Regions from separate parts of the Microbacterium sp. NPDC091382 genome, predicted to be linked through region 1. Evidence: predicted binding sites of a transcription regulator. Region 1 holds the regulator's gene; each other region holds the start of a gene.
What was found. Region 1 encodes HrcA, which represses chaperone genes, less so after heat shock. Its sites were predicted from a motif close to TTNGCACTCGNNNNNNNCGAGTGCNAA; they were not measured.

Region 1 (10,271 bases):
TGGATCTTCGCGACCCAGTCCCGGAGCGCTGTCGCCTGACGCACGCGGGACTCGGTGGACGAGCCCTGACCGTCGCCGGTGTCGGCGTCGCCCGGCCAGGGGCCGGCGGAACCCTTCGACTTGAAGTGGTTCACGACGAACAGGAAGGGGTCGCCGCCCGCGGCGGGCTCGAACACCTGCGCGATCGGCTCCCGGGCATTGCCGAACGCCTCGCCGTCGGCACTCTGGTCGCCGAGGGCGCGCGCAGCGCCGACGGGGGAGACCAGAGCGGGCTGATAGATGATCGCGTTGGTGATCACGTCCTGCTCGGATGCCGGGGGCAGGTCCGTCGACGAGGGCACGAACGCCCACGTCCCGGCACCTGCCTCGGCGTTGAGCGCATCGACGAGGGTCGACGTCGCCTCGTCGGTCTCTTCGCCCAGGGCGGCGGAGTTCTCGATCTCCATGAGGCCGACGACGCCGGCGTCCACCGAGGCGATGGCCTCGACGATCTTGGCCTGCTGACGAGCGAGGTCTGCGGCATCCCACGCACCGCGCTGGGCGCAGCCGTCGCGGACGGTCACTCCGTCGCCGAACCGGTCGGTGTAGGCCTCGCAGCTCGCGGAGTCGGTGCCGAGGGTCGTGAAGTAGTTGAGGACGTTGAACGAGGCGATGGAGAGGTCGCCGCCGACCTCGGCCGGGGCGTCCGTGCGGACGTTCTCGAAGACGACCTCGTCCGTTCCCGTCCCGTCGCCGACGAGCGGCTGCGTGGGGTTCAGCTTCCAGGTGTCGTTTCGGTAATCGACGATGAGCGGTGCGGTGAAGGTGACACCCGCACCGACGGTCACGGGTTCGGTGAGCGAGACGTAGGCCGGGGTCAGGGACTGGTTCGCGGCCGACGTGTAGTCGAGCCCGGCTCCGTCGTCGAGGCGCACACCGCGCGCGGCGTTGTCCGCGGCGACGGCGGCGGCGGCGGCACTGCCGGGGCGGGCGGCATCCGTCGGCTGACGCAGGGGCTCGGACCCGGCGGCGAGGCCCACCTCGCCGAAGCGGTTGGTGCTGTACGTGTCGCTGACGGTGAACTCGCCCCGGGGTTCGATCAGCATCGACTCGAGCGATTCGCGCTGCGCCGCCGTCGTCGGCCAGCCCACGGTGGAGGGCGTGGGCGCCTCCGCGTCCGCGATGACCTTCGCGTCGCCCGCCTTGACGGTGATCTCGGTGAGACCGTTGAATTCCGACACGGCACCTGTGACGGTCACGGTGTCGCCGAGGGTGACCTCTCCGGTCGCTCCGGGCGCGTAGACGAAGACGGCGTCCGACGCCGTGTGGGTGGCGAGGTCGAGCTCGCCACCGCTTCCGGCCGTCTGGATGACATAGCCGTTGTAGCCGCCCGACGGGTAGTGGGCGGTCACGACACCGGTGGTGGTGACGGTCTGCCCAGCGAGGGGAGAGGCATCCGTCGTGCCCTGGATCTCGGCGATCGTCGCGACCTGCGGCTCGGGATCCGGTTCGGGCTCGGGGTCGGTGCCCGCGCCGAGGCCGGTGGGCGTGGGAGCGCCCGCGGTGAAGTCCGCTGCGTTGTCGGCGGTGTTCGTACCTTCGTCGTCGCGCGAGACGCTGGTCGCGTTCGAGGTACCGGGCGCGGGCGCCGATCCGGCGAACGCTGTGGCGGTGGGGCCCCAGCCGACGAGGTCGACGACCTGGTCGAGCGCGGCGATGCCGGTGCTGCCGGTGAGGGCGGTTTCGCTCGAGACGAGTGCGACCTTGGCGCCGCTGCCGCTCATGGCGATGGACCCTTCGACATCGGCGTCGAAGCCGGGAAGGGAGGTGTTGGTGCCCGGCGCCTGACCGATGAGGAGGTTCGCGCCGGCGGGCAAGTCGATGTCGCCGATCTTCGTCACCTGCCACGAGGCGCCCGTCGCCGAGGCGTACTGGACGCTGTAGCCGCTCAGGTCGACCGTCTCGTCGCCGGTGTTCACAAGCTCGACGAAGTCGCGATTGAACGCGGCCCCGTTGTTGCCGCCGCCGCCGTACACCTCCGAGATCACGACGGGGGAGTCGGGCGAGACCGCGGCAGAGGCCGCGGAGGGGACGAGCGCGAGTCCGGCTGTCGTCAGGGTGGCGACGGTCAGCACCGCACAGGTCCGGCGGAGAACCGGACGTGCGACGGACGCGGGGGCAGGTGGGTGCGACACGGTGGGTTCTCCCGAGGCGGCTCGGGCGCGGGGCTTATCGCGCAGGAACCGACCGCCACACTGAGCATTCGGGCGGTCCAGGGCACCCCGCAAGTGTCAGATCGGTTAACTCTTTCTCATGCGCCCGTCCGCTGGCGTGTCGATCGGGCGACCGGTTATTGTGCCCGATCCGTGGGGCGGGTGCGCTGCCGCTCGCCGGTAGACTCGGCTCGTCATGTCACCCCGCGCCCTCACGCCCCTGCAGCCCGCGGCCACGCCGCCCGCGCAGCTCCGCAACTTCTGCATCATCGCCCACATCGACCACGGCAAGTCCACGCTGGCCGACCGCATGCTGCAGATCACCGGCGTGGTCGCCGATCGCGACATGCGCGCCCAGTACCTGGACCGCATGGACATCGAGCGCGAGCGCGGCATCACGATCAAGAGCCAGGCGGTCCGGATGCCGTGGGCCACCGCCGACGGCACGTTCGCCCTCAACATGATCGACACCCCCGGTCACGTCGACTTCACCTACGAGGTCAGTCGGTCGCTCGCCGCGTGCGAGGGGGCGATCCTCCTCGTCGACGCCGCGCAGGGCATCGAGGCCCAGACGCTCGCCAACCTCTACCTCGCGCTCGAGAACGACCTGGAGATCATCCCGGTCCTCAACAAGATCGATCTGCCCGCCGCCGACCCGGAGAAGTACGCGGCCGAGCTCGCGAACCTCATCGGCGGCGACCCCGCCGACGTCCTCAAGGTGAGCGGCAAGACGGGCATGGGCGTCGAGGCGCTCCTCGACCGGATCGTCGAGCGCATCCCGGCACCCGTCGGCGACGCCGACGCTCCGGCCCGCGCGATGATCTTCGACTCCGTCTACGACGCCTACCGCGGCGTCGTCACCTACGTCCGCATGGTCGACGGCAAGCTCGAGCCGCGTGAGCGGATCCAGATGATGTCGTCGAAGGCCGCGCACGACCTGCTCGAGATCGGCGTGTCGAGCCCCGAGCCCGTGCCCACGAAGGGGCTCGGCGTCGGCGAGGTCGGCTACCTGATCACCGGCGTGAAGGACGTGCGTCAGTCGAAGGTCGGCGACACGATCACGAATCACCGGAAGCCTGCGGCGGACGCACTCTCCGGCTACACGGATCCGAAGCCCATGGTCTTCTCCGGGATCTACCCGATCGACGGCAGCGACTACGCCGAGCTGCGTGAGGCGCTCGACAAGCTGAAGCTCTCGGATGCGTCGCTGCAGTACGAGCCCGAGACCTCCGTCGCGCTGGGCTTCGGCTTCCGTTGCGGGTTCCTCGGCCTCCTGCACCTCGAGATCATCACCGAGCGCCTCTCGCGCGAGTTCGGCCTCGACCTCATCACGACGGCGCCTTCGGTGACGTACACGGTGACCACGGACACCGGCGACACGGTCACGGTGACCAACCCCTCCGAGTACCCGGACGGCCGGGTGGCCGAGGTCTCCGAGCCGGTCGTGAAGGTCGGCATCCTGCTTCCGAAGGACTACGTCGGCACGGTCATGGAACTCTGCCAGTCGCGCCGAGGCACCCTGCTCGGGATGGACTACCTCAGCGAGGACCGCGTCGAGCTCCGCTACAACATGCCCCTCGGCGAGATCGTCTTCGACTTCTTCGATCACCTGAAGTCCAAGACGCAGGGCTACGCGAGCCTCGACTACGAACCGGCGGGCTCGCAGACCGCGGACCTCGTCAAGGTCGACATCCTCCTGCAGGGCGAGAAGGTCGACGCGTTCAGCTCGATCGTCCACCGCGAGAAGGCCTACGGCTACGGGACGATGATGACCGAGCGTCTGCGCAAACTCATTCCGCGCCAGCAGTTCGAAGTGCCCATCCAGGCCGCGATCGGCGCCCGCATCATCGCTCGCGAGAACATCCGCGCCATCCGCAAGGACGTGCTCGCCAAGTGCTACGGCGGTGACATCACCCGCAAGCGCAAGCTGCTCGAGAAGCAGAAAGAGGGCAAGAAGCGCATGAAGATGGTCGGCCGCGTCGAGGTCCCCCAGGAGGCGTTCATCGCCGCCCTGTCGGGCGATGTCGAGGGCAAGGACAAGAAGTAGGCTGTCACGATGCGCCGCGGGAGTTTCCAGGCAGGGACCGTCGACTACGCCGCCGTCGGGGCCACGCAGGCCCCCGATCTGATGGGCTATCCGCCGCAGGGGACGACCCCGGCGGAGGCCTCGTGGCGTCTCGGGAGCGGTGAGGACCGGTTCGCCACGTCGACCGAGCAGCTTCTCGGGTGGGGTGCGCAGCGCGGCGCCGGCCTGCAGGTCGCCGATGTGCGCCCGGCATCCGGGCCCATGTACTCCGGCGTCGGTTTCGATGCCGACGGCAACGCCGTCCAGCCGAGCCGGCTGGACGATGAGCAGCGTTTCGATGCTGACGGGACGCCGTTCGTGAGTGCCGGCACGACGGCGCACGTCCACGGTCGGGTCGGCGGGATGAAGGCGGATGCCGAACTCCGCGTCATCTCGGTGATCGACGAGCCTCGTCGGGTCGGGTTCTCGCTGGGAACCGTCGGCGGATCGGTCGTCAGCGGCGAGGAATCGTTCCTGGTCGAGTGGCGGGATGACGACGAGGTGTGGTTCACCGTCCGCGCCTTCGACAAGCCGACGGGCCTGCTCTACCGACTCTGGCGTCCGCTCGTGAAGCGTCGCCGTAGCGCGCTGTTCCAGGGCTACCTGCAGGCGATGTCGCCCATGTACGCCACCGGCTCCTGATGGGATCGGCCCTCCCGCTCGGCGACCCCGCACCCGTGGACGGCGCGCTCCCGCACGACGTCGCTGTCGATCCCGACGTCGACTTCGGGGTCTACCTGCACGTCCCGTTCTGTCGCGTGCGATGCGGGTACTGCGACTTCAACACCTACACCGCCACCGAGCTTCGGGGTGCGCGCCAGGACGCGTACGCCGAGGAGGTCCTCCGCGAGATCGCACTGTCCCGCGAGGTCCTCGCGGCGCGCGGACCGCTGCGACCGGCCCGCACGGTCTTCTTCGGTGGTGGCACGCCCACCCTCTTGCCACCGGGGGACCTCGCTCGCATGCTCGACGGCGTCCGAGACGCGTTCGGACTCGTAGACGGCGCCGAGGTGACGGTCGAGGCCAACCCCGACACGCTGACGGATGAGGTCGCGCGGACCCTCGCCGACGCCGGTGTCACCCGCTTCTCGATCGGCATGCAGTCGGCCGTGCCGCACGTTCTCGCCGCGCTCGACCGCACTCACGACCCGGCGAACATCGCGACCGCCGTCGCGGCGGCTCGGAACGCCGGACTCGCGGTGAGCCTCGACCTCATCTACGGCGCGCCGGGGGAGTCGCTCGAGGACTGGCGGACATCCCTCGAGACCGCGATCGAGCTGGCGCCCGATCACGTCTCGGCGTATGCGCTCATCGTCGAGGACGGTACGAAGCTCGAGCGGCAGATCCGCCGCGGCGAGGTGCCCGCGCCCGACGACGACCTGCAGGCGGACATGTACGAGCTCGCCGACGAGCTGCTCGCTGCCGCCGGATACGGCTGGTACGAGGTCTCGAACTGGTCGACGGCTCGGTCTCAGCGTTCCCGCCACAACCTGTCGTACTGGCGGGGCCAGGACTGGTGGGGCTACGGCCCCGGCGCCCACAGCCACGTCGGCGGGATGCGCTGGTGGAACGTGAAGCACCCGGCGGCGTACGCGCAGCGGCTCGCGCTGGCCGAATCCCCGGCCGCGGGACGGGAGAGGCCGGATGCCGAGGCTCGCCGCCTCGAGGACATCCTCCTCCGCTCGCGCATCGCCGATGGCGTGGCCGTCGACGAGGCGACGGTCGCGGGGCGGCGGAACGTGGCATCCCTGATCGCGGACGGACTCGTCGACGGCGCCTCCGCCGTGCGCGGGCGCATCGTCCTCACCCGCCGTGGAAGGCTGCTCGCCGACGCCGTCGTGCGCGCCCTCACGGAGTGATCCGAGCGGATCGCCTCACGCGCGGTAGAATTGGCACTCCCAGATCGAGAGTGCCAGCGGAGGAGGGGTGATGGTCTCGGAACGCGGTCTCCAGGTGTTGCGCGCGATCGTCCAGGACTACGTCGACACGCGGGAGCCGGTCGGCAGCAAGGCGATCGTCGACCGCCACCAGTTCGGCGTCTCCGCCGCGACCATCCGGAACGACATGGCGCTCCTCGAGGACGAGGAGCTCATCACCGCACCCCACACCTCGTCGGGGCGCGTTCCCACGGACAAGGGCTACCGGGTGTTCGTCGACCACCTCGCCGACGTGCGTCCCCTCACGACGGCGCAGCGGTCCGCGATCGGGTCGTTCCTCGAGGACACCGGCGATCTCGACGACCTCCTCGTCCGCACGGTCCGCACCCTCACGCGGTTGACGGGCCAGGTCGCGATCGTGCAGTACCCGTCGTTCGCGCGGGCGAACGTCTCGCACGTGGAGGTCGTCCACCTGGGTGGCACCCGCGTCGTGATCATCGTCGTCACCGACACCGGTAGGGTCTCGCAGCGCGTCGCCCTGCTCGCGACCGAGCCGACCGCCGAGGAGGCGCAGCAGCTCAAGCTCGCCATGGCAGCCCTGCTGACGGGGAAGAGCGTGCGCGACGGCGCTGCCGCGATCGGTCGCATCCTCGAGGAAGAGGTCCCCGCGCCCCGCGAGGAGAACCGCCGCATCGTGCTTCGCGCGATCGGAGAGGAACTCGACGGGTTCCGTCACGACCGCATGGTGATGGCGGGGTCGGCGACCCTGGCACGGCGCGAATCCGACTTCCGCGGCAGCATCTATCCCCTCCTGGAGGCGATCGAGGAGCAGGTGACCCTGCTGCGGCTCATGGGCGAGATGGTCGCGGACGACCGGGGCCTGGCGACCAGCATCGGGCGGGAGAACGAGCCGTTCGGACTGTCCGAGGCATCCGTCGTCGCGGGCGATTACGACGCCGGCGGATCCCATGCGCGCGTCGGAGTGCTCGGGCCCACGCGCATGGACTACCCCACGAATCTCGCGGCGGTCCGGGCCGTCGCGCATTACCTGACGCGCCTTCTCGAAGAAGACGAGACGTCGCGCTGAACGAATCGGCCCGCGGGCCGGAGAGGTGATTGTGGCTGACCACTACGAGGTCCTGGGTGTCGCGCGCGACGCGAGCCCGGAGGAGATCAAGAAGGCTTACCGGCGTCTGGCGCGCCAGCTGCATCCGGACGTGAACCCGGGCGAGGACGCGTCCGAGCAGTTCAAGCTCGTGACCCACGCCTATGACGTCCTGAGCGACCCCGATCAGCGTCAGCGCTACGACATGGGTGGAGACCAGGGCGGTTTCGGGGGCGCCGGTGCCGGCTTCGGCGGATTCAGCGACATCTTCGAGAGCTTCTTCGGCGGGGGCGGCGGCGGAACCCGCGCCGGGCGCCCGCGGTCGCGTCGCGAGCGCGGGCAGGACGCCCTCGTGCGCGTGGACCTGGACCTCGGCGACGTCGTCTTCGGCGTCCACCGCGACATCGAGGTCGACACCGCCGTCCTGTGCGAGACGTGCCAGGGCTCGTGCTGCCAGCCGGGCACTCAGCCCGTGACCTGCGACATCTGCCACGGCTCCGGCCAGATCCAGCGGACCGTCCGGAGCCTCCTCGGCAACGTCGTCACGTCGCAACCCTGCACCACCTGCCAGGGCTACGGCACGACGATCCCGTACCCCTGCTCGACGTGCCAGGGGCAGGGACGGGTGCGCGCCCGCCGCACAGTGTCGATCGACATCCCCGCCGGCGTCGAGACGGGGCTGCGCCTGCAACTCCCGGGCTCGGGCGAGGTCGGTCCCGCCGGGGGCCCGAACGGGGACCTCTACCTCGAGGTGACGGTCGCGCCGCACGACGTCTTCAGCCGTGACGGCGACGATCTGCTCGCCACCCTCGAGGTCTCGATGATCGACGCGATCCTCGGGACGAGCGTGACCATCGACTCCCTCGACGGCTCGGTCGACCTCGACATCCGTTCCGGCGTCCAGTCCGGCGACGAGCTGACGATCCGCGGGCGGGGCATCACCCCCCTTCGCGGCGACCAGCGCGGCGACCTCCGCGTCGGCGTGCAGGTCGTGACCCCCTCGCACCTCGATCCGAAGTCCCGGGCCCTCGTCCAGGAGCTCGCGAAGCGGATGCGTCCGGCCCCGCCGCACCTCGCCGAGTTCCACCCGGGCCTCTTCTCCAAGCTCCGCGGCAAGTTCAAGCGCTGATCGTGGCCCTCCACTTCCTGATCGAGGATGCCGGGGCCGCCGGCCCGGGCGACGTCGTCCGGCTGACGGGCGCCGAGGCGCACCACGCAGCGGCGGTCCGCCGCATCCGGGTGGGGGAGGACGTCACGGTCGGCGACGGCCGCGGCGTATGGCTCAGCGGAACGGTCGCGGCGGCCGCGCCGAAGGAAGTCGTCGTCGAGGTGTCGGCGCGAGCGGAGGTACCCGCTGCGTCTCCGCGCACCGTCCTCGTCCAGGCCCTCGCGAAGGGCGATCGTGACGAGCTCGCCGTCCAGGCCGCCACCGAGCTCGGCGTCGACGCGATCCTGCCGTGGCAGGCCGCCCGTTCGGTGTCGCGGTGGGAAGGGGCGAAGGTCGCCAAGGGCGTCGCACGGTGGGAGACCATCGCCCGGGAGGCCGCGAAACAGGCGCATCGACCCTGGCTGGCTGAGCTCGACCAGCCTGTGACCACGCGGGACCTGGCGGCGCGTGCCCGGGATTCACGGATGCTGGTGCTCGAACCCACGGCATCCGTCGCCCTGTCGCGCATCGCGATCGATGCCGACGACGCGAGCGACGTGATCCTCGTCGTGGGGCCGGAAGGCGGCATCTCGCCGGAGGAACTGGACCTGCTGCAGTCGGCGGGTGCCACACTCGTGCGGCTCGGCGACACCGTCCTGCGCACGTCCACGGCCGGTCCCGCCGCCCTCGCGATCGTCAACGCCGCCCTCGGCCGCTGGTGAGCCCGACCCGACCGGGGTGGGAAGGCGCTGAGTAGACTGAGGGGATGAGCGAGCCATCGGTGTTCACCCGCATCCTCCGGGGTGAGATCCCGTCCGAGATCATCGCGGAGACCGACAACGCGTTCGCGATCCGTGACATCGCCCCGCAGGCGCCCGTCCACTTCCTCGTGATCCCCAAGACCGAGCAGTACCGCGACGTCGTTGAGCTGTCCGCGGGCGACCCGGCTCTCCTCGCCGAACTGATCGGGCTCGCCAACAGCCTCGCCGCGGAGCACGCCGGTGGCGACTTCAGACTCGTGTTCAACACCGGCCCGGCCGCCGGTCAGACCGTGTTCCACGTCCATGCGCATGTGCTGGGCGGCGGACTCGCCGAAGGGAGCCTCGGTGGCTGACGGCGCCGAACCCACCGTCGCGCACATCTACGCCGACGGCGTCGCCATGGTGCAGCTGCTCGGTCCGCAGGACCGCCTGCTGCGCACCGTGGAACGGGAGCACCCCGACGTGCAGGTGCACGTCCGCGGCAACGAGATCACCCTCACCGGTGACGAGGGAGCCGTCGCGCGGGCACACGAGCTCGTCGACGAGCTCATCGGGATGGCGCGGGCGGGTCAGGGCCTCGACCCGAGCGACGTCACGCAGTCCAACCGCATCCTGAGGGAGAACAGCGGGATGCGTCCCTCGGAGGTGCTCGGTGAGGCGATCCTGTCGTCGCGAGGCAAGGTCATCCGGCCGAAGACCCTCGGGCAGAAGGAGTACGTCGACGCGATCGAGGAGAACACGATCGTCTTCGGCATCGGGCCCGCCGGCACCGGCAAGACGTACCTCGCGATGGCCAAGGCCGTCCAGGCGCTGCAGCGCAAGGAGGTCAGTCGCATCATCCTGACCCGTCCGGCTGTCGAGGCGGGGGAGCGGCTCGGCTTCCTCCCGGGAACGCTGACCGACAAGATCGATCCCTACCTCCGCCCGCTGTACGACGCGTTGAACGAGATGATGGATCCCGAACTGGTCCCCAAACTCATGGCGTCGGGGACCATCGAAGTCGCGCCCCTCGCGTACATGCGCGGCCGCACGCTCAACGACTCGTTCGTCGTCCTCGACGAGGCGCAGAACACCACTCCCGAGCAGATGAAGATGTTCCTGACGCGTCTCGGATTCGGTACCCG
Region 2 (10,271 bases), on a different contig from region 1:
CTCGTTCTGGGATCAGTTCGCCTCTCGCGCGGTCAACGGCCTCAACTTCGGCCTCATGCTCGCGCTCGCGGCGATCGGCGCCTCGCTCGTGTTCGGTACGACGGGTCTGTCGAACTTCGCTCACGGAGAGATGGTGACCTTCGGTGCCCTCGTCGCCCTCCTCTTCTCCGTCACCCTGAGCGTCCCGATCTGGATCGCGATCCCGCTGGCCGTGATCGTCTCGGGATTGTTCGGTTTCGGGATGGATGCCGGTTTGTGGCGACCACTCCGACGCAAGGGACTCGGCACCGTCCAGCTGATGATCGTGTCGATCGGCCTCTCCCTCGCCCTCCGCTACATCTTCCAGATGTTCATCGGCGGCGGGACCTTGAACCTCCCGGGCGGTGCCACCACCAACATCCCCGGGCTCGGGCCCATCAGCCTGTCGGTGACCGACGTGGTCAGCATGGGTGTGTCGATCGTCGTGATCGTCGCCTTCGCCTGGTGGCTGATGCGCACCCGCATCGGGCGCGCCACCCGCGCGGTGTCGGACAACCCGTCGCTGGCGGCCGCCAGCGGCATCGATGTGGACGCCGTCGTCCGCATCGTCTGGATCATGGCGGCGGCGCTCGCCGGGCTCTCCGGCGTGCTCTGGGCCTACTTCCGCCCCGGCATCAAGTGGGACATGGGAACCGGAATCCTGCTGCTGATCTTCGCGGCGATCACGCTCGGCGGACTGGGAACGGCGTTCGGCGCGCTCGTGGGCTCGATCATCGTCGGCCTGCTCGTCGAGGTGTCGACGCTGTGGATCCCGTCCGACCTCAAGTACGTCGGCGCTCTCGTGGTGCTGATCGTCATCCTGCTGTTCCGTCCCCAGGGCCTGCTCGGCCGCCGAGAGCGAATCGGATAACGGCTCATGAACTTCCTGCAGATCCTCAACAACACCGCGGCACAGATCCTGTCGCCCACCACGCTGGGCTTCGTCCTCGCCGCCATCGGCCTGTCGGTGCACTTCGGCTTCGCCGGCCTGCTGAACATGGGCGTCGCCGGTTTCATGGCCATCGGCGCCTACGGCTTCGCGATCTCGACGATCAGCTTCGCGCTCCCCTGGCCGGTCGCGGCGCTCGTCGGCCTCGTCGCCGCCGTGCTGTTCTCGCTGGTCATGGGCATCCCGACGCTCCGCCTGCGCGGCGACTACCTCGCGATCGTCACGATCGCGGCCGCCGAGGTCGTCCGACTCCTGTTCCTGACCTCGACGTTCCGCGAGACGACGGGATCGGCCGACGGGCTCTCGGGGTTCCAGGGGGCGTTCCGCGCGAGCAACCCGTTGCCCCCCGGTCGATACGGCATCGGACCGTGGACCTATCAGTCCGACCAGTGGTGGGTCATCATCGTCGGCATCATCACGATCGCGATCGTGGTCCTGCTCGTGTGGCTGCTCATGAGCAGCCCGTGGGGTCGTGTGATCCGCGGCATCCGTGAAGACGAGGATGCCGTGCGTTCGCTCGGCAAGAACGTGTTCGCCTTCAAGATGCAGGCGCTCATCGTCGGCGGTGTGATCATCGCGGCCGGTGGAATCGTCACCGCCATGGGCACGAACGTCAACCCGAACGTCTACGTCACGTCGCAGACCTTCTACGTATGGACGGCGCTGCTGCTCGGCGGCGCGGCCACCATCTTCGGTCCCGTCCTCGGCGCTGTGCTCTTCTGGGTGGTCCGCGCATTCCTGTCGAACCTGCTCCCCGCACTCGTGAACATCGGCTGGCTGCCGTTCCTCACCGCTGAGCAGAGCCAGATGCTGGTCTTCGTCCTCGTCGGCGTCGCCCTCATGCTGCTGGTCATCTTCCGCCCGCAGGGCATCCTCGGAAGCAAGAAGGAGCTGACCTTTGTCCGCTGACGTCGCAGCCCCGACCCCCCGTCCCAAATCGACCGGATTGCACAAGGGCGACATCCGCCCCGGTGTCGAGAAGGTCGATCCGATCATCGTCGTCGACGGCGTGAAGCGCGTCTTCGGCGGCCTCACCGCGGTCGATGTCGAGCATCTCGAGATCCCCCGCAACGCGATCACCGCGTTGATCGGGCCGAATGGGGCCGGCAAGACCACGCTCTTCAACTTGCTGACGGGCTTCGACAAGCCGAACTCGGGCAACTGGTCGTTCGACGGTCGCAACCTCGCAGGCATCCCGGCATTCAAGACCGCGCGCATGGGTCAGGTGCGCACGTTCCAGCTCACGAAGTCGCTCGGCCTTCTGACGGTGCTCGAGAACATGAAGCTCGGCGCACCCGGTCAGGGTGGCGAGAAGATCTGGCAGGGCATCTTCCCGTTCCTCTGGAAGAAGCAGGAGGCGGAGATCGAGGACAAGGCCCGCGGCCTCCTCGCCCGCTTCAAGCTGGACGCCAAGGAGAAGGACTTCGCCGCGTCCCTCTCGGGTGGACAGCGAAAGCTCCTCGAGATGGCCCGTGCCCTCATGAGCGACCCGACCTTCGTCATGCTCGACGAGCCGATGGCAGGCGTGAACCCGGCCCTCACGCAGTCGCTGCTCGACCACATCCTCGATCTCAAGGACCTCGGCATGACGGTGCTCTTCGTCGAGCACGACATGCACATGGTCCGTCACATCGCCGACTGGGTCGTCGTGATGGCGGAGGGCAGGGTCGTCGCCGAGGGCCCGCCTGACGCGGTCATGAAGGAGCAGGCGGTCATCGACGCCTACCTCGGCGCGCACCAGGACGTCGATCTCGGCGTCGTCACGGGCCGCTACGAGGGTGAGTTGACCCCCGAGGCAGCCGAACTCGTCGCGCAGGCGCACGAGCTGCAGGATGTCGTCGAAGCGGATGCCGCTCCCGCGGCATCCGAGACGTCGGCACCCCCCACCACGCGACGCGCCGAGAGCGCCGAGCGCGCGGCATCCGACCCCGCATCGGGAACGACGGAGGAGAACAAGTGAGCGACACCGCTGCGGTGCAGGCGGCGCCGTCCGCGACCGCCGTCGAGAACGTCGTCGAGCTGCGGGATGTGCATGCCGGGTACCTTCCCGGGGTGAACATCCTCAACGGCGCGAACCTGACCGCCGCGAAGGGCGAATTGATCGGCATCATCGGCCCCAACGGCGCCGGCAAGTCGACCATGCTCAAGGCGATCTTCGGGCAGGTCAAGATCCGTGAAGGTGCCGTTGTCCTGAACGGCGAGGACATCACCGGCCTCCGCGCGAACAAGCTGGTCGCGAAGGGCGTCGGCTTCGTCCCGCAGACGAACAACGTCTTCCCGAGCCTGTCTATCGCCGAGAACCTGCAGATGGGCGCCTACCAGCGCCCGAAGGTGGTCTCGGAGCGGATCGACTTCGTGACCTCTGTGTTCCCCGACCTCGCCAAGCGGCTGCAGCAGCGTGCCGGTTCTCTGTCGGGCGGTGAGCGGCAGATGGTCGCGATGGGCCGCGCCCTCATGATGGATCCGCATGTGCTGCTGCTCGACGAGCCGTCGGCCGGTCTGTCGCCGTCGCGACAGGACGAGGCCTTCCTCCGCGTCTCCGAGATCAACAAAGCCGGTGTGACCACGATCATGGTCGAACAGAACGCGCGGCGGTGCCTGCAGATCTGCGACCGCGGTTACGTTCTCGACCAGGGGCGTGACGCGTATACCGGTACCGGACGTGAGCTTCTGAACGACCCCAAGGTCATCGGGTTGTACCTCGGCACGCTCGGCACCTGACACCGAGCCACTCCTGCAACGATGCCCCCGGTCCTGTGACCGGGGGCATCGTCGTGTGCGCACACCTACGCTCGGCGCCCGTCCTCCTCCCCCGCAGACGCACGACGGCCCCGATCCGAGGACCGGGGCCGTCGTGTACGGCGGAGCTGGGCTCAGCCGAGGTTGAGGAACGAGTAGTTGTTGTCCTCGCCGTACTGGAAGATGCCGATGGACGCCTGCGTCGGGTCACCCACCTTGTCGAACGTGATCGGGCCCGAGACGCCGTCGTAGTCGGCGACTCCGCCGCCGATGATGATGTCCGCGCACTCGGCGTAGGACGTGCACTTCGTACCGTCACCCGAGCCACCCGAGACCTGCTGCAGGTGCGCCGCGACGTCAGGGCCTTCCGCCGACCCTGCCTCGAGTGCAGCGAGCGCGAGCAGGATGACCGCGTCGTACGACTCAGGGCCGTAGGTGTAGTCCTTCAGCTCGGGCTTGCCCGTACCGGTCCAATACGAGTTCAGGTCGGTGCGGAACGACTCGATGCTCTTCGGGTCGACCGCGGGGTAGGTTCCCTTGGCGCCGGTCAGCGTGCCGGCCTCGAACTCGTCGCCGAAGTTGGTGAGGTTGCCGTCCACGAAGTACATCTTGTCCTTCGGGAAGTCGTTCGACACCAGCTCGGGGATGATCGTCTTGACCTCTTCGAAGGTGATGAGCGCGATGGCGTCGGGGTCGGCCGCGAGCACATCGGACACCTGGGCCGAGAAGTTCGTGTCACCCGTGTTGTAGAGCGCAGCCGAGACGACCTTGCCGCCGGCCTCCTCGAAGGCGGCCTTCGTGAAGCAGGCGAGGCCGGTGCCGTACGCGTCGTTCAGGACGATGAGACCGAGGGTCTCCGCTCCGTCGCCGGCGATCAGGTTGCCGAGCACGTTGCCCTGCAGGACATCGGAGGGAGCAGTGCGCCAGTAAAGGCCCTTGTCCTTGTACCCGGTGAACTGGGCCGAGGTGTTGGCCGGCGAGAACTGGATGGCGTCGGCGGCGATGACCTGGTCGATGAACTGGAGGGACGTGCCCGACGAGGCTGCACCGATGATCGCGGTGGCACCGGCGTTCAGAAGACGCGGGATCTCGGTCTCGTACGCCTTGTTGTCGGTGTCGCCCGAGTCGCCCTGGACGAGGTTGATCTTCACACCCTTGTCGGCCTTGTTCACCTCGTCGGCGGCGTACTCGGTGCCGGCGATCTCGGGCGGGCCGAGGAACGCGAGGTTTCCGGTGACGGGCAGGGCCGTACCGATGGTGTACTCGAGGTCCGTGGCGGGGCCCTTGGAGGTCGAGGTGAACTCCGGGGTGTAGTCCGGCGGCGCTGCCGTGTCGCAGTTGACGGGGAAGGTGAAGTCGGATCCCTGCGCGTCTCCGGAGTTGGACGCCGAGGGCGTGGAGGCTCCGGAACAGCCGGCGAGGACGAGGGCGGTTGCGCTGGCGAGGGCGATGCCGCCCATGGCCTTCGCAACGCGCGATCGGGTGAAGACGGACATTGTGCTCCTTGCTGTGGTGACACGAGTCGGATCGGGTCCGGCCCGGTGTGATCAACCTAGCGGGGAGGTCATCTCGCGAGTGTTGCCGTTCGTTAACGATGTGTAACGAGGTGGGCACGCTCCCATAACGGCGAGGAAGGCGGCATCCGCCCCGGTCACACGGGGTCGGGAACGGCCGTCATCGCGCGAGCGCGCTGGCGACGCGAGGCCAGCAGCGAGTCGACGGCGAACACCGCGACGGCGACCCAGACCAGGCCGAAGCCGATCCACCGCTCGAACGGCATGGGCTCCTGCAGGATGAGCACGCCCGTGAGGAACTGCATGATCGGCGCGACGAACTGGAGGATGCCGACCACCGTCAGCGACGTCCGGCGGGCGCCGGCGGAGAAGAACAGGAGGGGGATCGCGGTGACGGCACCGGCGAGCAGGAGGAGGACCGTGTGGCCGGTTCCTTCGCGCCCCATGGTGAGCCCCGACGTCACCCCGACCGCGATGAGCTGGATGACGGCGATGGGCACGAGCCAGAAGGACTCGAGCGTGAGGCCGCTGACGGCATCCACCGACGGTCCGATCCGCTTCTTCACGAGACCGTACGTCGCGAAGCTGGCGGCGAGGGTCAGGGCGATCCACGGCACGTTCCCGACCGCGACGATGATGACGACGACGGCCGCAGCGGCGATGGCGACCGCGGTCCACTGGGCCGGCCGCAGACGCTCCTTCAGCACGAGGACGCCCAGGAGCACGGTCGCGATCGGGTTGATGAAGTAGCCGAGGCTCGTCTCGACGACGTGGCCGGTCAGGGTGCCGATGAGGAAGACCTGCCAGTTGACGTAGATGAGGAGGCCGGCCACCAGCGTCCACAGCATGAGTCGGCGGTCGCGGAGGATGACGCGCATCCGTCCCCAGCCGCGGGTGATCGCGATCAGTGCGACGCAGAAGACGAGGCTCAGCACGATGCGCCAGCCCACGACCTCCCACGGCGTTGTGGGAGCCAGGCTGACGAAGTACAGCGGAAGGAAGCCCCAGAGCACGTACGCCGAGAAGACGAAGACACCGCCGAGGGACTTCTCGCGGGCGGCTTCCTCGGGTGTCATGAGTACGAGCCTACGACGGTCATGACAGCGGCGGTACCGCGGCGCCTGCCGATGTTCGTCGGGATCCTGCCATGGCGGAGAGGCCGGGGCCGAAGACACAGGGCCCGGATGCCGAAGCATCCGGGCCCTGTGGAAGGGTGCTGCGTGTCAGCGGACGACGACCGCGAGGACGTCGCGAGCCGACAGCACGAGGAACTCGTCGGCGCCGAACTTGACCTCGGTGCCGCCGTACTTGCTGTACAGAACGCGGTCGCCGACGGCGACGTCGAGCGGAACGCGGTTGCCGTTGTCGTCGATGCGGCCGGGGCCCACGGCCACGACCTCGCCCTCCTGGGGCTTCTCCTTGGCGGTGTCAGGGATGACCAGGCCACTCGCGGTGGTCTGCTCGGCCTCGACCTGCTTGATGACGATGCGGTCTTCGAGCGGCTTGATGGAAACCGACACGTTCTACCTCTTTCTTGCTGGTGGGGTCCTGCTTCAAGACTCATCAGCACTCGCTTACCGAGAGTGCTAACGAAAGTCTAGAGCGCGGTTGGCACTCATGCAACGCGAGTGCCAACAGTGATCCGGATGCCGGTGCGCCTAGGCTGGCCGGATGGAACAGGCCGAGCTGACCGCCCTCCTGACGCCGCAGGGATTGCGCATGGTGGACGAGGTCGGACCCCTGGCATCCACCACCGAGGTCGCGGCAGCCGTCTCGCGCCTGCGCGCGGCGGGTCACTCCCCCGACCTGGTGTCGGCGGTCGTCGGGCAGGCGCACCTGCGCGTACGCGCCGCCGCGAAGTTCGGCCCCTTCGCGGACCGGATGCTCTTCACGCGGGCGGGCCTCGAGCAGGCCACTCGCCTCGAGGTCGCCGCCCGCCACGCGGGACGGTTCCGGGATGCCGGGGTGCACCGCGTCGCAGACCTCGGCTGCGGCATCGGGGGCGACGCCCTCGGAATGGCGGGCATCGGGCTCGACGTGCTCGCCGTCGACGCGGACGAGACCACCGCCGCCCTTGCGGCCTACAACCTCGCGCCGTTCGGCGACGCCGTCACCGTGCGACACGGCCGCGCTGAAGACACCGTGCTCGACGAGTGGGATGCCGTGTGGCTCGACCCGGCCCGGCGCACCGCGGGGCACTCCGAGACCTCGCGCACCCGCCCCGAGGACTGGTCGCCGTCTCTCGACTGGGCCTTCTCCCTGGCGGAGCGGATGCCGGTGGGCATCAAACTCGGACCGGGACTCGACCGCGACCTCATCCCCGCCGACGTCGAAGCGCAGTGGATCAGCGTCGACGGTTCGACCGTCGAGCTCGTGCTCTGGTCGGGATCGCTGCGCCGCGAGGGCGTGCGACGCTCGGCGCTCGTCATCCGCGGCGGCGCGGCGGCGGAGCTCACGGCCCCCGCCGACGCACCCGACGAGCCGGTGCGCGAGCTCGGCGCCTTCCTGCACGAGCCCGAGGGCGCGGTCATCCGCGCCCGGCTGATCGGCGAGGTCGCGCGCACCCTGGAGGCGGGGATGCTCGCCGACGGCATCGCCTATCTGACGTCGGATGCCGCGTTGACGAACCCGTTCGTGCAGTCGTTCCGCGTCCGCGAGGTGCTGCCGGTCAAGGTGCCGGCGATCAACGCCGCGCTCCAGGCACGGAGCATCGGCACGGTCGAGATCAAGAAGCGCGGCGTCGATGTCGACCCCGCGCAGTTCCGACGCAAACTCGCGCTGCGCGGAGACGCGGCGGCGACGCTCATCCTCACGCGCCTGGGCGAGGGACCGAAGGCGAAACGCGTCGCCGTGCTCGCCGACCGGGTCTGAGTCAGGCGAACAGAGCGCCCTGCGACGCGGCCCACCAGAGCCATCCGGCGCTGTAGATCAGCGACGCGACACTGAGCCCGAGTCCCCACAGGGCGGTCTCGCGCCGCTCCCACGGGCGGCGGAGCGCAAGGACGGCGAGCGCCACGCCGATGAGACCCACCGGGAAACCCCAGCCGACGAAGCAGGCCAGAACCAGGCCCAGCACGCCGAACAGGAGCGACCACCCCGCGCTGCGCGGGAGCATGGGCTGCTGCGGGATCCACCGGACGTCGGGCGAGACCCGGTCGTCCGGATCGGGATGCACGGCGAGCGGCGGGGCGACGGGCAGCGGCTGCGTCAGTTCGCGTTGGAACCCGCCGCGGTGAACGCCCGGCAGCGCGGAGTCGGTCGGTGCCGGCGCGACGTCCTCCGACGCGGGCTCGATGACGGGTCCCTGCGTCGCGGGGGCGGGATGCCGGGTCGACGGAGAGGGACCCGCTGTCGGAGAGGCGGGGCGCGGCATCCGCTCGTCGGTCATGACGACGCCGCCACCTGGATCGTCGTGACGGGCAGGGTGGAGTCGGCGCCGAAGGCGAGGGTCGACGCGGGACGCCCGCTCATGATCAGCTCGGAGGCGAGTGCCGCGATCATCGCGCCGTTGTCGGTGCAGAGGGACAGCGGCGGGATGCGGACGGCGACTCCCGCGGCCTCGGCGCGCTCGAGCGCGACATCGCGCAGACGCTTGTTCGCGATCACGCCGCCGCCCAGCAGCAGCCGCGGGACGCCGTGACGGGCGCAGGCGTCGAGTGCCTTCGTGACGAGGACGTCGACGACCGCTTCGCGGAAGGATGCCGCGACATCGGGCACCGCCAAGGGGTCACCCGTCGCCTCGTGCTGCTCGACGAAGCGGGCGACGGCGGTCTTGAGCCCCGAGAACGAGAAGTCGTAGCGATGCTCGGCCATGTCGGATGCGCGGGACATGCCGCGGGGGAAGCGGATCGCGTTCGGATCCCCGGATGCCGCCGCCCGGTCGATCTCGGGGCCGCCGGGGTACGGGAGCCCCAGGATGCGGGCGATCTTGTCGAACGCCTCGCCGGCGGCGTCGTCCATCGTCTCGCCGAGGAGTTCGACGTCCGAGACGAGGTCGCGGACGAGCAGGAGCGACGTGTGCCCGCCGCTGACGAGCAGCGCGACCGTCGGGTACTCGACCTCGTCGCCGGTGAGGATGTCCGCGGCGATGTGACCCACGAGGTGGTTGACGGCGTAAAGCGGCTTGTCGAGGCTGACGGCGAGCGCCTTGGCGGCGCCGACCCCGACCATCAGTGCGCCGGCGAGACCGGGCCCGCTGGTGACGGCGACCGCGTCGACGTCGGCCAGGGTCACCCGCGCCTCGGCGAGAGCAGTCTCGATCGCCGGCTGCAGAGCCTCAAGGTGGGCGCGCGCGGCGACCTCGGGCACGACGCCGCCGTAGCGGGCGTGCTCGTCCATGGAGCTCGCGATGGTGTTCGAGAGCAGGGTACGGCCCCGGACGATGCCGATCCCGGTCTCGTCGCAGCTCGTCTCGATGCCCAGCACGAGTGGTTCGGGTGCGAGGGGTTCGTGCGTCATGTCAGCACCAGCCCTTCTCGGCCGTCGGGGCGGCCGTGGTCCGCGCCTCCCAGGCGACGAGGTTCAGCTGCATCACGACCGCGTCGACATCGTCGGGCTGGTAGTACCGGGGGCGGCGACCGACCTCGACGAAGCCCTCCGACAGATACAGCGCGGTGGCGCCGGGGTTGTCGGCCCGCACCTCGAGGAACATCTCCCGCGCACCGCGGCTGCGGGCGGTGGCCAGCAGTTCGCGCAGCAGCGCGCGCCCGCGACCGCGGCCCCGCGCATCGGCGGCGATGGCGATGGTCTGGATGTCGGCATCCGCTGCGCCCTCGACGGCACGCACACCGCCGTAGCCGACGAGGCGACCGGCCTCGATGTCGACGACGTAGCGGCCGTGGGGCGAGGCGAGCTCGCCGGCCATGAGCGCGTCACTCCAGGCGTCGGTCGGGAACGACGCGCGTTCGAGGCGCATGATGTCGTCGAGGTCGTCGCCGGTGGCGGTGCGGAGGGTCACTGGCCGACCTTCTTCCGCGGACCCGGCATGGTGACGTCGGGAGCGCGCAGGTAGAGCGGTTCGCCGAGGTCCTCGACACGGCCGGCTGCAACCG
Region 3 (10,271 bases), on a different contig from region 1:
GAGACCACGAGCCCGCCGCTGACGTTGGGGACCCAGTAAGCGAACTTCAGGGGCTCGTGGGACGAGGCCGGATCGTGCGAGGACGTCTGCTCGGTCATGAGATCTCCGGAAAGTGGGCTGCGCCGCGAGACGGCGGTATCGGATGCGTTCCCGGGAACCTTCCGCCTGAGGCGATAGGGGTGTCAATCGATGTGAACCCATGTGTCGCACCGTGACGTATTGCGTCCATGAGGCGACCTGCTGAACGCGCTGCGTCGATCGGTGGTGCAGCCCGGCTCTCGTACGTCAGGGCACGCCCGGCCACCACGCAGGCATGAGCCGGAACAGGCGCCCCTCGGCGGCATCGACATCGATGTCGTCCTCGTGGATCCACTCTTCGAGGAGTCCGGCGATCCCCCCGGCGAGGTACGCGGCGGCCTCCTCTTGATCCCGCTCCCCTCGAGGCGCTCCCATGACGCCGGCCGCGGCGACGTCGTCGAGTGCGATCCTGGCGCGCTCGCGAATTCGGTGACGCAGAGCGGCGTTCAACGCGCCTGCCGCCGACGAGGCGAACAGTGCACGGTAGATGTCCCGGTGCTCGACGAGGGCGGCCATCAATCGACGCGTCGCGGAGTGATAGGCCCGCGCCGCACGCTCGCCGGAGGACACGTCGTCATCGACGGTGGCCAGCCGGTCGATCTCCTCGGCGAGGATGCCCACCGCGAAGGCATCCACCCGGTCGGCGTGCTTGTAGAACGTCGTCCGATGAACTCCCGCCTCACGGCAGAGCTGTGAGACCGTGATCGACTCGAGCGGCTGCGCGGAGAGCAATCGCACGAGCGCCGCGCGGAGAGCGGCGCTCGTGCGGGCTTGCCTCGGGTCGACCGTCACGCGCCGTAGTGGGCCAGGCCGGCGGTCTCACCACCGTCGGCGACGAATTCAGCACCGGTCGAGAAGCTGGACTCGTCGCTCGCGAGGAACAACACGAGTCGCGACAGCTCGACAGCTTCGCCCATGCGGTGAAGCGCGACGTGGCTCTGTGATGCGTCCAAGCCCTCCGTCATGGGCGTGCGGATCGCACCCGGGTGCACCGAGTTGACCCGAATGTTGTACCGCCCCAGGTCGAGCGCCGCGTTCTTCGTGAGGCCACGAACCCCGAACTTCGACGCGTTGTATCCGGGCAGCGCCTCGTATCCCTGCAGCCCGGCCGTCGAGGACACGTTGATGATCGACCCGGCGCCACTGCGCTTCAGCGGCTCGATCGCCGCCTTGATGCCGTGGAAGACCCCCGTGAGGTTGATGCCGATGATCCGATGCCACTGATCGATCGAGTAGTCCTCGATCGGTGCGAAATCCGCGATGCCGGCGTTGTTGACGACGATGTCGAGCCGACCGAACTCCTGCTCGGCGACGGCGACGGCCTTCTCCCAGTCGTCGTAGTTCGTGACGTCGAGGTGCACGTAGCGCACGGCATCACCGAGGTCGGCGGCGAGCGCCTGCCCCTCCTCGTCCAGCAGGTCTCCGATGACCACCTGCGCACCCTCCTCGACGAAGAGTCGTGCGTGCTCGGCACCCATGCCTCGCGCGCCTCCGCTGATCAGGGCGACCTTTCCGCTGATTCGTTCCATGGGGAACTCCTTTCGATACACCTAATCTACATCTGTCGATTAGATGTGTCTCCGGCGTAGAGGAGACGCAACGCGGGCTCATCACAAATTGATAACAGGAATCTCTTGCCACCGTTATCTCGTCGTTATACAGTCATTGCACGGTAGATGTTTTGCTGTGGCAGCTACCGACATGTGATTGCAGGACACTCTTGGTGCAAAGGGACAAGGGCCGGCTGGATGCCTCTCCAGCCGGCCCTTACTGCGTGACGCGTCAGACGGTTCCGCTCCGGCGGCGGCGCATCAGCAGCACCACACCGAGGGCGAGGAGGGCCGTTCCCGCGCTTCCCGCGATCCACAGCGGAGCCGACTGGCCGCCCGCCGACGCCAGCTCCCGATCGTCGATCGCGGCGGCCTCGCCATCGGCGACCGTCACCGTGGCCCAGCCGACGAGATCGCCGGACTCATCGACGACGGCGACGCGGTGCGTTCCCCCTTCGAGGTCGGCCGGGAGCGCGAAGGTCGCCGAACCTGCGGCATCCGCCGTCACCTGTCCGAGCGCGGTCGGGGTCGAGTAGATGAACCCGTAGTACTGCTGCCCGGCCGTCAGACCCGAGACCACGATGCGGTCGCCGCGGACGGATGCCTGGATCTTTCCCTGCGCTGCAGCGGGGAGGTCGTCACCGTTGGCGACGGGTGCACCCGGTGCGCCCCCCGTCGACGGGAGCGTGGGCTGGGGAGCCGGAGTCGGCTCCGGAGCCGGAGTGGGCTCGGGGTCGGGAGTCGGCTCAGGGTTCGGAGTCGGCTCCGGGTCGGGCGTGGGCTCGGGGTCCGGAGTGGGTTCGGGGTCGGGCGTGGGCGCGCCGATCACGACGGACCCGTCCTCGCGGACGGTGACCTTCGCGGCCATGGCGGCCGCGAGGTTCATGCGCTGCCAGCTCTCCTGCTCCCCCACGTCCAGCGGGTTGCCGGAGTCCGTCGCCGTCACGGCGAGCACCTGACGGCGCTGCTGGGGCGTCAGTTCGGGGTGAGCCGAGACGAGCAGCTCCTCCGCGCCCGCAGGCACGACGACGGGAACGCCCTTCGGGCCGGTGGCGGGGAACCCGTAGCCCAGGTGCTCCTGGTAGTACGCGAGCGCCTTGTCCGTCGTCAGGTACGGGACGTCCTTCTCGATGCAGTTCTCGAGGGTGTCGCCGCAGCCGCGCTCGAGGACACCGCGGAGCTCGGCGGCGGCCTCGTCCACGAGCTTGCGCATAGAGGGATCGGCGAGCCGGAGTGCGATGATCTTCTGGCCCATCATGCGGCCGCTGATGACGTCGAGCGGATAGTGAGCCGCCATCACGATGCGGTTGTTGCCGGCCTCGGCCGTGCGCGCGAGGATCTGCGGCGCGAGCTCGGGCAGCATCTCGGCGAGCGCCGTGCCCTGCCAGTACGCCTGGGACGTGTGCCCCGACGGGAACGACCCGCTCTTGGAGCCCCACGCGTCGCCGCCTTCCTTGTCCCGGTAGACGAGGTCCTTCGTGGTGTCGAGCCGCAGATAGGGACGCTTGTAGTCGAAGTAGTTCTTCGGCGGGTTGCTCGACGAGGTCGACCCGAGCTTGCCGCCTTCCTTGTTCAGGAGCCACGTCAGCTTCGGCAGCTCGCCGTCGGCGACGGCGCCGGCGTAGATCGCCCCGAGCTTCTCGCCGAAGGCGTCGCCCATGCTGACGGACATGTCCTGGTACTGGTCGACGATGGCGCGCTCCACCTGAGCATCGGATGCGGTGAGGTTGATCTCGCTCGTCAGCTCGTCGTTGTAATCCATGACGGCTGCGTTGCCGCCCTCGCCGCGATCCGTGCGGAGATCCTCGAAGACGTCCATCATCTGCACCGACCAGTTGTCGGCGCTGGGTGCCTTCGAGTCGCCGGTCGACGCGGTGGCGTCCGACGCGTAGGTCGCGGTCATCTGCTCCTCGGTGAAGCCGGCGGCCGCGAAAGCGGGCCCGGCCGTCAGGGTGCAGGCGACGAGGACTCCGAGTCCGCCGATCGCCATACGGGCACGAGTGCCTCGTCGTCTTGTCTGTGTCATCACGCTCACGGGCGCGCCTCACTTCCATTGGTTGCGGGAGTCGTCGCAGACTATCGATGACGAGGATATTTGTCAGGACATAGCGACAACCAGGTCCATGAGAATGCTCTCCTGAAGGGGGAAACACCGCGTGACGTGCGGGTGACCGCAAGGCGACCGATCGCGCTCGTCGTGGAGGCACGCGGCGATACAGTGGACGCCATGACCGACCGACGCCTCGCCATCGCCGCATGGGAGAGCCTCTTCCGCGCGCAGCACGAGGTCATGGCCGAGATCTCGCAGGACTTCGACGACGACGAGCTCTCGAGCGCCGAATACGACGTCCTCCTCACGGTGACCCGGTGCGACGAGCACACCGCGCGCCTGCGCGACGTGACCGCCAACATGCTGATCAGCCAGCCCAGCGTCTCGCGCCTGGTCGATCGGATGGTCGCGCGCGGCCTCGTCTCGAAGTGCCCCGACCCGCAGGACGGACGCGGCGCGATCCTGCGCGCGACGGACAAGGGCGCCTCGACGTTCCGGCGCGTCGCGACCATCCACGGGCGCACGATCGCCGAGCGGATGTCGGTGCTCACCGACGACGAACTCTCGCAGCTCGAACAGCTCACCGCCCGGCTGCGCGGGTTCTGACCGCAGACGAATCGCCCCGCATCCGGCACGGGATGCAGGGCGATTCGTCACTGCGGGACCGGCGATCCGGTCACTGGTCGATCGGCTGCGGCTCGCTCTCGCGGGTGGCGATCGTCGGGGCCGAACCCTCGGCGACGACCTCGACCTTGCGCGGCTTGGCCTTCTCGCTCACCGGGATGGTGACGGTCAAGACGCCGTTGTTGTAGGTCGCGGTGATCGCCTCGGTGTCAATTCCCTGGCCGAGGTTGAGCTGGCGGAGGAAGCTCGCGGTCTCGCGCTCGCGCGTGATCCACTTCACTCCGTCGGCCGCCCCCACGGTGCGCTCAGCGCGGATGGTGAGCAGCTGGCCGTCGACGTCGATGTCGACCGAGCCCGGGTCGATGCCCGGAAGGTCGGCGTTGAGGACGTAGTGGTCGCCGTCGCGGTACAGATCCATCGGCATCCGTCGCGGGCCGCGGCGCGTGTCGAAGAGGGTCGACGCGATGCGGTCGAGGTCACGGAACGGGTCGTAGGTCGCCATGATTCTCTCCTTCGGTGATGTGGTCTCAAAGTTGAGCCTCGGCGGCTCAAGTACGTTCAGATTAGCACTCTCGATATGCGAGTGCCAACGGTTCTCGCACGGCGAACGCACCCCGCGGACCGCCCCGTAGGCTGGCGGCATGAGCGCCCCTGAGATCGCCCCCGAGCCCGCCGATCCCTTCCTCTGGCTGGAGGTCATCGACGGATCCGAGGCCCGCGCGTGGGCCGCCGAGCAGACGGCCGAGACCGAATCGGCCTTCGCCGGAAACGCCCGGACGTCGCTCGAGAGCCGGCTGACCGGCATCCTGCAGGACCCCGATCGGCTCGTCGTCCCGAGTCGGCACGGCGATCTCATGTACGACCTGTGGCGGGATGCCGAGAACCCCCGCGGCCTGTGGCGTCGCACCTTGCGCGCCTCGTTCACGGCGGGTACCCCGGCCTGGGAGGTCCTGCTCGACATCGATGCTCTCGGCCGCGAGGAGGGCACGGCTTGGGCGTTCGCGGGCGCGGCCCACGGTCCGGCAGGCAGCGGCCGGGCCCTCGTGCGGCTGAGCCCCGACGGCGGCGACGCCTCCGTCGTGCGCGAATTCGACCTCGAGACGCGTCGCTTCGTCGACGACACCCCGTTCGCTCTCGACGCCGAGAAGACGATGATCGCGTGGATCGACCGCGACACCCTGCTCGTCGCGACCGCCCTGCACGGCGGCGGCGTCACCGACTCGGGCTACCCGATCAATGCCCGCGCATGGCGCCGCGGCGAGTCGCTCGAGGACGCGCCGCCCATCGTCACGGGTGTCGCGTCGGACGTCGGCGTGTTCGCGCACGTCGACCACACCGGCGGCACGGCGACCCCGATGGTGATCATCGCCCACGACTTCTTCCACTCGGAGGCCTGGGTGTGGGACGGCGGCGAACCGCGCCTCATCGCCGTGCCTCAGGACGCGAACGTCGACGTGCACGGCGAGATCGTCACCGTCCGCACGACGACACCGTGGCAGATCGGCGACACGACGCATCCCGCCGGCACCCTGCTGATCGGACCTCTCGACACCGTCACAGAGGGGGATGGCTCGGACCTTCGCGTCGCGTTCGCCCCGACCGACACCGCCGTCCTCGAGACGTGGACCTGGACGCGGAACCGGCTCGTCCTGACGGTGCTCGACCGGGTGCAGAGCCGGCTCGTGTCGCTGGACCCCGACACACTCGTCGGGAGCGACATCGACCTGGGAATGGGCGACGCCGACCTCTTCAGCGCGAACATCGCGACCGCCGACGACGACGAGGACGACGAGCTGTGGGTGGTCGCGCGCGGCTTCCTCACGCCGCCGACCCTGCTCGTCCTCGAGCCGGGTGCGGAACCGCGTGTCGTCGATCGCAGTCGCGCCACCTTCGATGCGTCCGGCCTCGTGGCCGAGCAGCACTGGGCGACGTCGGCCGACGGCACCCGCGTGCCGTACTTCGAGGTCGGTCCGCGCGAGCGCTCGGGCGCCCTTCCCGTGCTCATGAACGGCTACGGCGGGTTCGAGCACGCGCTGACGCCCGAGTATCCGACGATCGTCGGTCCCGCCTGGCTCGAGCAGGGTCGTGTCTACGTCGTCGCGAACATCCGCGGCGGCGGCGAGTTCGGTCCCGAATGGCACCTCGCCGCCCTGCGCGAGAACCGCCATCGCGCCTACGAGGACTTCGCCGCCGTCGCACGTGACCTCGTCCGCCGCGGCGTCTCGACCTCCGACCGGATCGCCTGCCACGGCCGCAGCAATGGTGGCCTGCTCGTCGGCAACATGCTGACCCAGTATCCCGACGACTTCGGGGCGATCGTCTGCGGCGTGCCTCTTCTCGACATGAGGCGGTACACGCGGCTGTCGGCCGGTGCCAGTTGGATCGCGGAGTACGGCGACCCCGACGACCCGGCCGAGTGGGAGTTCGTGAAGACCTTCTCGCCGTATCACCTCATCGAGCCCGGGCGGCGGTACCCGGCATCCCTCATCTACGCGGCCGCGAGCGACGACCGGGTCGGCCCCGTGCAGGCGCGCAAGATGGCGGCGCGGTTGGCGGACGAGACGGATGCCGAAGTGCACTACCTCGAGCCGATCGAGGGCGGTCACTCCGGAGCGATCGACGCGGCCTCCACCGCGGCGCTGCACGCGACGATCCACGCGTTCCTCGACCGCACGGTGGCGCGCGCCGACTGAGACAGCGCCGGCCCGCCCTCTACGCTGGGGGCGGGAGGTCCACCGCATGAGCACCATCGGGGCCGCCGAGGATGACCTCGCGGCGACGCTGTCGGCCGTCGCCGATCGCGTCCGCGTCGACGATGCGGCGGCGGAGCGGATCCGCGCGAACCTCCCGACGCTGCTCGCGGCGCTGGCCCGACGCGGAACGGCCGCGGATGAGCTCGACCTCGTGACGGCGGCGGTCGTCGCGGCGAACGGACGCTCGCTCGACCTCAAGGTGCACGGCGAGCAGCGTGCCGCGAACTCCGCCCGGACGAGTTCGCGATTCGCCCTCGGCGCCGCCTGCTACGCCGACAGGTACGCCGGGAACCTGGCCGGCCTCCGCGACGAGATCCCCGCCCTGCGCGACCTGGGTGCGAGCGTGCTCCACGTGCAATCCCCGTTCGCCCGTCGCGAGGACGGCACCGTCGACCTGCGGCGCGGCGACCCGGGCCTCGGTTCGATCGACCGCCTGTCGGACCTGGCGGCCCAGCTCCGACTGTCGGGCATCTCGCTCGCGGTCGACGTCCCCGCGCGCGACGATCTGGCGGGGCTGATCGACGACCTGCTCTTCCTCGCCGGGCGCGGCGTCGAGGTCTTCCTCCTCCCGCATCGTGACGCGGTGGACGTCATCGCCGCCGTGCTGGCGATCGGTGCACCGGGGGTCGATGTGCTCCCGGCATCCCCCGGTTCCGCTCCGCTGTGGCACGCCCTCGCCACCGGCGACGCCGCGCCCCTGCAGCGTGCTCTCGAGGCGCGCGCCGGCAGCATCGATGTGGCCGCCGTGCGGGACGCGGATGCCGTCGTGTGGCAGACGGATGCCGCCGAGCTCACCGCTCGCTACACGGACGGCTCGTCGTTCGGCCGCGGCCTGCCGACGGCCGGCGGCGTGGCCGGGACGACCGCATCCCTCGCCGGGGTCGAGGCCGGCGATCCGCTCGGCGAGGCGCGCGTCGTCCTCGCGCACGCGCTCGCACTGAGCGTGCCGGGCCTTCCCATGCTGTGGCTGGGCGACGAGGTCGGGCAGCTGAACGACCCCACGTTCCGCGACGATCCGGAGCGTCAAGACGACCCGCGCTGGACGCACCGCGGTCAGAAGCCGCGCGACCGCTACGCGCAGAGGACGGATGCCGCCACCTCGGCCGGCCGCATCCACCGCGACCTCACCAAGCTCATCGCCGTCCGGCACACGACGCCCGAGTTCGACGGGACGCGCCTGATCGGTTTCGGCGTGCCCGCGGCATCCGTCGTCGGGTATCAGCGTCCCGGAGACGACACCGTCGTGCTCGTGCTCGCGAACGTGTCGTCCGAGCCGGCGCACGTCCCTGCGGAGACGCTGTCAGGATTCGCCCCGACGGCACTCGATCTGATCGAGGGCGTGGAGCTCGGAATCGACGAAGGGCTCACGCTGCCCGCCTGCGGTTTCCGCTGGCTGCGCGTGAGCCCTGTCGTCTGAGTGCGGCCCTCTGAGACCGGCCGAGGTCAGTCCTCGACGACCGTGACCGTGACCTCGATGTTGCCGCGCGTGGCGTTCGAGTAGGGGCACACCTGGTGTGCGGCGTCGGCGAGAGCCTGCGCCTGGTCGTGCGGCAGGTTCGGGATGACGACCTCGAGCTGCACGGCGAGACCGAAGCCGCCCTCGCCGTTGGCGCCGATGCTGACGCGCGAGCCGACGCTGGTGTCCTCGAGGGTCACCTTCTGAGCGCGGGCGACGGACTGCAGGGCGCTGTGGAAGCACGCGGCGTAGCCGGCGGCGAAGAACACCTCGGGGTTCGGAGCGCCACCGGCGCCGCCCATCTCCTTGGGGACGCGGACGTCGGTGTCGACGAGGCCGTCCAGGGAGCGGACGTGGCCGTTGCGGCCGCCTCCGGTCGCGAGTGCTTCTGCGGTGTAGAGAGCTTCCATGATGTCCTTCGGGTCAGGAGGCGATCGCCTCGTCGGTGGTACGCATGACGCGGTTCAGGTCGTGGACCACGTCGAGCAGCATCCGCGCCTTCTCTTCGTCCAGTCCGGTGCAGCGCGCGATCTCCGCGCCGACGACGGAGAGCTCCGAGCGGAGCGCACGGCCGTCGTCCGTCAGCGAGACCTCGACGACACGGTCGTCGTGAGGGCTGCGCGAACGGGAGACGATGCCGCGCGCTTCGAGGCGGCGGATGAGCGGCGACAGTGTGCCCGAGTCGAGGAAGAGCTCTGCGCCCAACTCCTTGACCGACCGGGGCTCCTGATCGCCGAGAGCGACGATGACGAGGTACTGCGGGTACGTCAGCTTCCACGGCGCGAGCACGCGCCGATACGCCTGCCCGAAGGCGTGGCTGGCCGAGTACACCCCGAAGCACACCATCTGATCGGTCGCTCTCATACCGATATGGTTGCACGCAATCGAGTTGTGCACAACTTAACTGAGGGTGAACGACGGTCGCGGCCATACTGAGGTAATGGGGACGACGGATGCCGCGATGGCCGACGCATTCGACCGGGCGGCGGTCGTCGGCACCGGACGCGCTGCCCGGCCGTTGCGGTCCGCCCTCGAACGCGACCCTCACGACGCCGACCTGAGAACCGCGCTGGTGGTGCTCTACCGCGCCGGCGGAGCGCGCGAGCAGGCCGGTCGATACTCCGTCGCCGCGCCCGACGCGGACCCCGACGAGGTGTCCGCCTACCTGCGCTGGGCGATCGCGCAGGGAGCCGACGAGGCGCGCGTCCGGCGCCTCAGCCTCCTCGATGACAGCCAGCCGCTGCCGGACGGCTTCGTCGCGGATCTCGCGGCCGGCAGGGCGCGACGCACGCCCGCCGAGGCGTGGGAGACGCGGGGCGGTACCGCGATGTTCGTTTTCGGTGCGCTGATCGTCATCACGCTCGTCGCGACATTCGCGGCCGTGATCTTCTGGGCACCGGCCGCGCCGTTCATCGCTCATCTGGGGTCGCGCCTGGTCGCGCTGGCGTGGGCCGTCGCTTTCGCCTGCTTCACTGTCGCCGATGCCCTCCGACACCGGAGTAAGAATGCCGCGTTCAAAGGCGTCGTATCCGCGGTGCTGTTCACCTTCGGCTCGGCGGGTCTGGTGAGCCTGTTCACCGGCGGGGCCTGAATGAACCGAGTACTGCTCTTCTCGGGCGGAGCGGATTACGCCGACCCGTGGCATCCGTTCGCCGAAACCAGTGCGATCGTCGCGCAGGTGCTCCGCGAGGAGGGTGACGTCACGGTCGTCGACACGCTCGACGACCTCGCCGCGCGGATCGACGCTACGGACCTGCTCG

Region 2: the regulator HrcA is predicted to act here: its motif matches at 6,829-6,855, upstream of groES (co-chaperone GroES).
Region 3: the regulator HrcA is predicted to act here: its motif matches at 4,866-4,892, upstream of ACIQLK_RS05035 (Hsp20/alpha crystallin family protein).

Annotation. Positions count from the first base shown of each region.
Region 1 covers NZ_JBIVUD010000002.1:578,704-588,974, reverse strand. Annotated here, with positions in the region: gene ACIQLK_RS10340 (ExeM/NucH family extracellular endonuclease) at 1-2,174, opposite strand, end outside; gene lepA (translation elongation factor 4) at 2,389-4,239, shown strand; gene ACIQLK_RS10330 (DUF1990 family protein) at 4,249-4,899, shown strand; gene hemW (radical SAM family heme chaperone HemW) at 4,899-6,116, shown strand; gene hrcA (heat-inducible transcriptional repressor HrcA) at 6,187-7,221, shown strand; gene dnaJ (molecular chaperone DnaJ) at 7,253-8,368, shown strand; gene ACIQLK_RS10310 (16S rRNA (uracil(1498)-N(3))-methyltransferase) at 8,371-9,108, shown strand; gene ACIQLK_RS10305 (HIT domain-containing protein) at 9,153-9,500, shown strand; gene ACIQLK_RS10300 (PhoH family protein) at 9,457-10,271, shown strand, end outside.
Region 2 covers NZ_JBIVUD010000001.1:2,604-12,874, forward strand. Annotated here, with positions in the region: gene ACIQLK_RS00010 (branched-chain amino acid ABC transporter permease) at 1-889, shown strand, start outside; gene ACIQLK_RS00015 (branched-chain amino acid ABC transporter permease) at 896-1,876, shown strand; gene ACIQLK_RS00020 (ABC transporter ATP-binding protein) at 1,866-2,927, shown strand; gene ACIQLK_RS00025 (ABC transporter ATP-binding protein) at 2,924-3,688, shown strand; gene ACIQLK_RS00030 (ABC transporter substrate-binding protein) at 3,841-5,202, opposite strand; gene rarD (EamA family transporter RarD) at 5,358-6,296, opposite strand; gene groES (co-chaperone GroES) at 6,444-6,740, opposite strand; gene ACIQLK_RS00045 (SAM-dependent methyltransferase) at 6,892-8,091, shown strand; gene ACIQLK_RS00050 (hypothetical protein) at 8,093-8,608, opposite strand; gene tsaD (tRNA (adenosine(37)-N6)-threonylcarbamoyltransferase complex transferase subunit TsaD) at 8,605-9,678, opposite strand; gene rimI (ribosomal protein S18-alanine N-acetyltransferase) at 9,680-10,177, opposite strand; gene tsaB (tRNA (adenosine(37)-N6)-threonylcarbamoyltransferase complex dimerization subunit type 1 TsaB) at 10,174-10,271, opposite strand, start outside.
Region 3 covers NZ_JBIVUD010000001.1:1,040,172-1,050,442, reverse strand. Annotated here, with positions in the region: gene sfnG (dimethylsulfone monooxygenase SfnG) at 1-98, opposite strand, end outside; gene ACIQLK_RS05055 (TetR/AcrR family transcriptional regulator) at 286-870, opposite strand; gene ACIQLK_RS05050 (SDR family oxidoreductase) at 867-1,607, opposite strand; gene ACIQLK_RS05045 (phosphatase PAP2 family protein) at 1,861-3,654, opposite strand; gene ACIQLK_RS05040 (MarR family winged helix-turn-helix transcriptional regulator) at 3,856-4,284, shown strand; gene ACIQLK_RS05035 (Hsp20/alpha crystallin family protein) at 4,355-4,804, opposite strand; gene ACIQLK_RS05030 (prolyl oligopeptidase family protein) at 4,944-6,995, shown strand; gene ACIQLK_RS05025 (hypothetical protein) at 7,042-8,472, shown strand; gene ACIQLK_RS05020 (organic hydroperoxide resistance protein) at 8,499-8,921, opposite strand; gene ACIQLK_RS05015 (MarR family winged helix-turn-helix transcriptional regulator) at 8,935-9,357, opposite strand; gene ACIQLK_RS05010 (DUF6584 family protein) at 9,452-10,102, shown strand; gene ACIQLK_RS05005 (ThuA domain-containing protein) at 10,103-10,271, shown strand, end outside.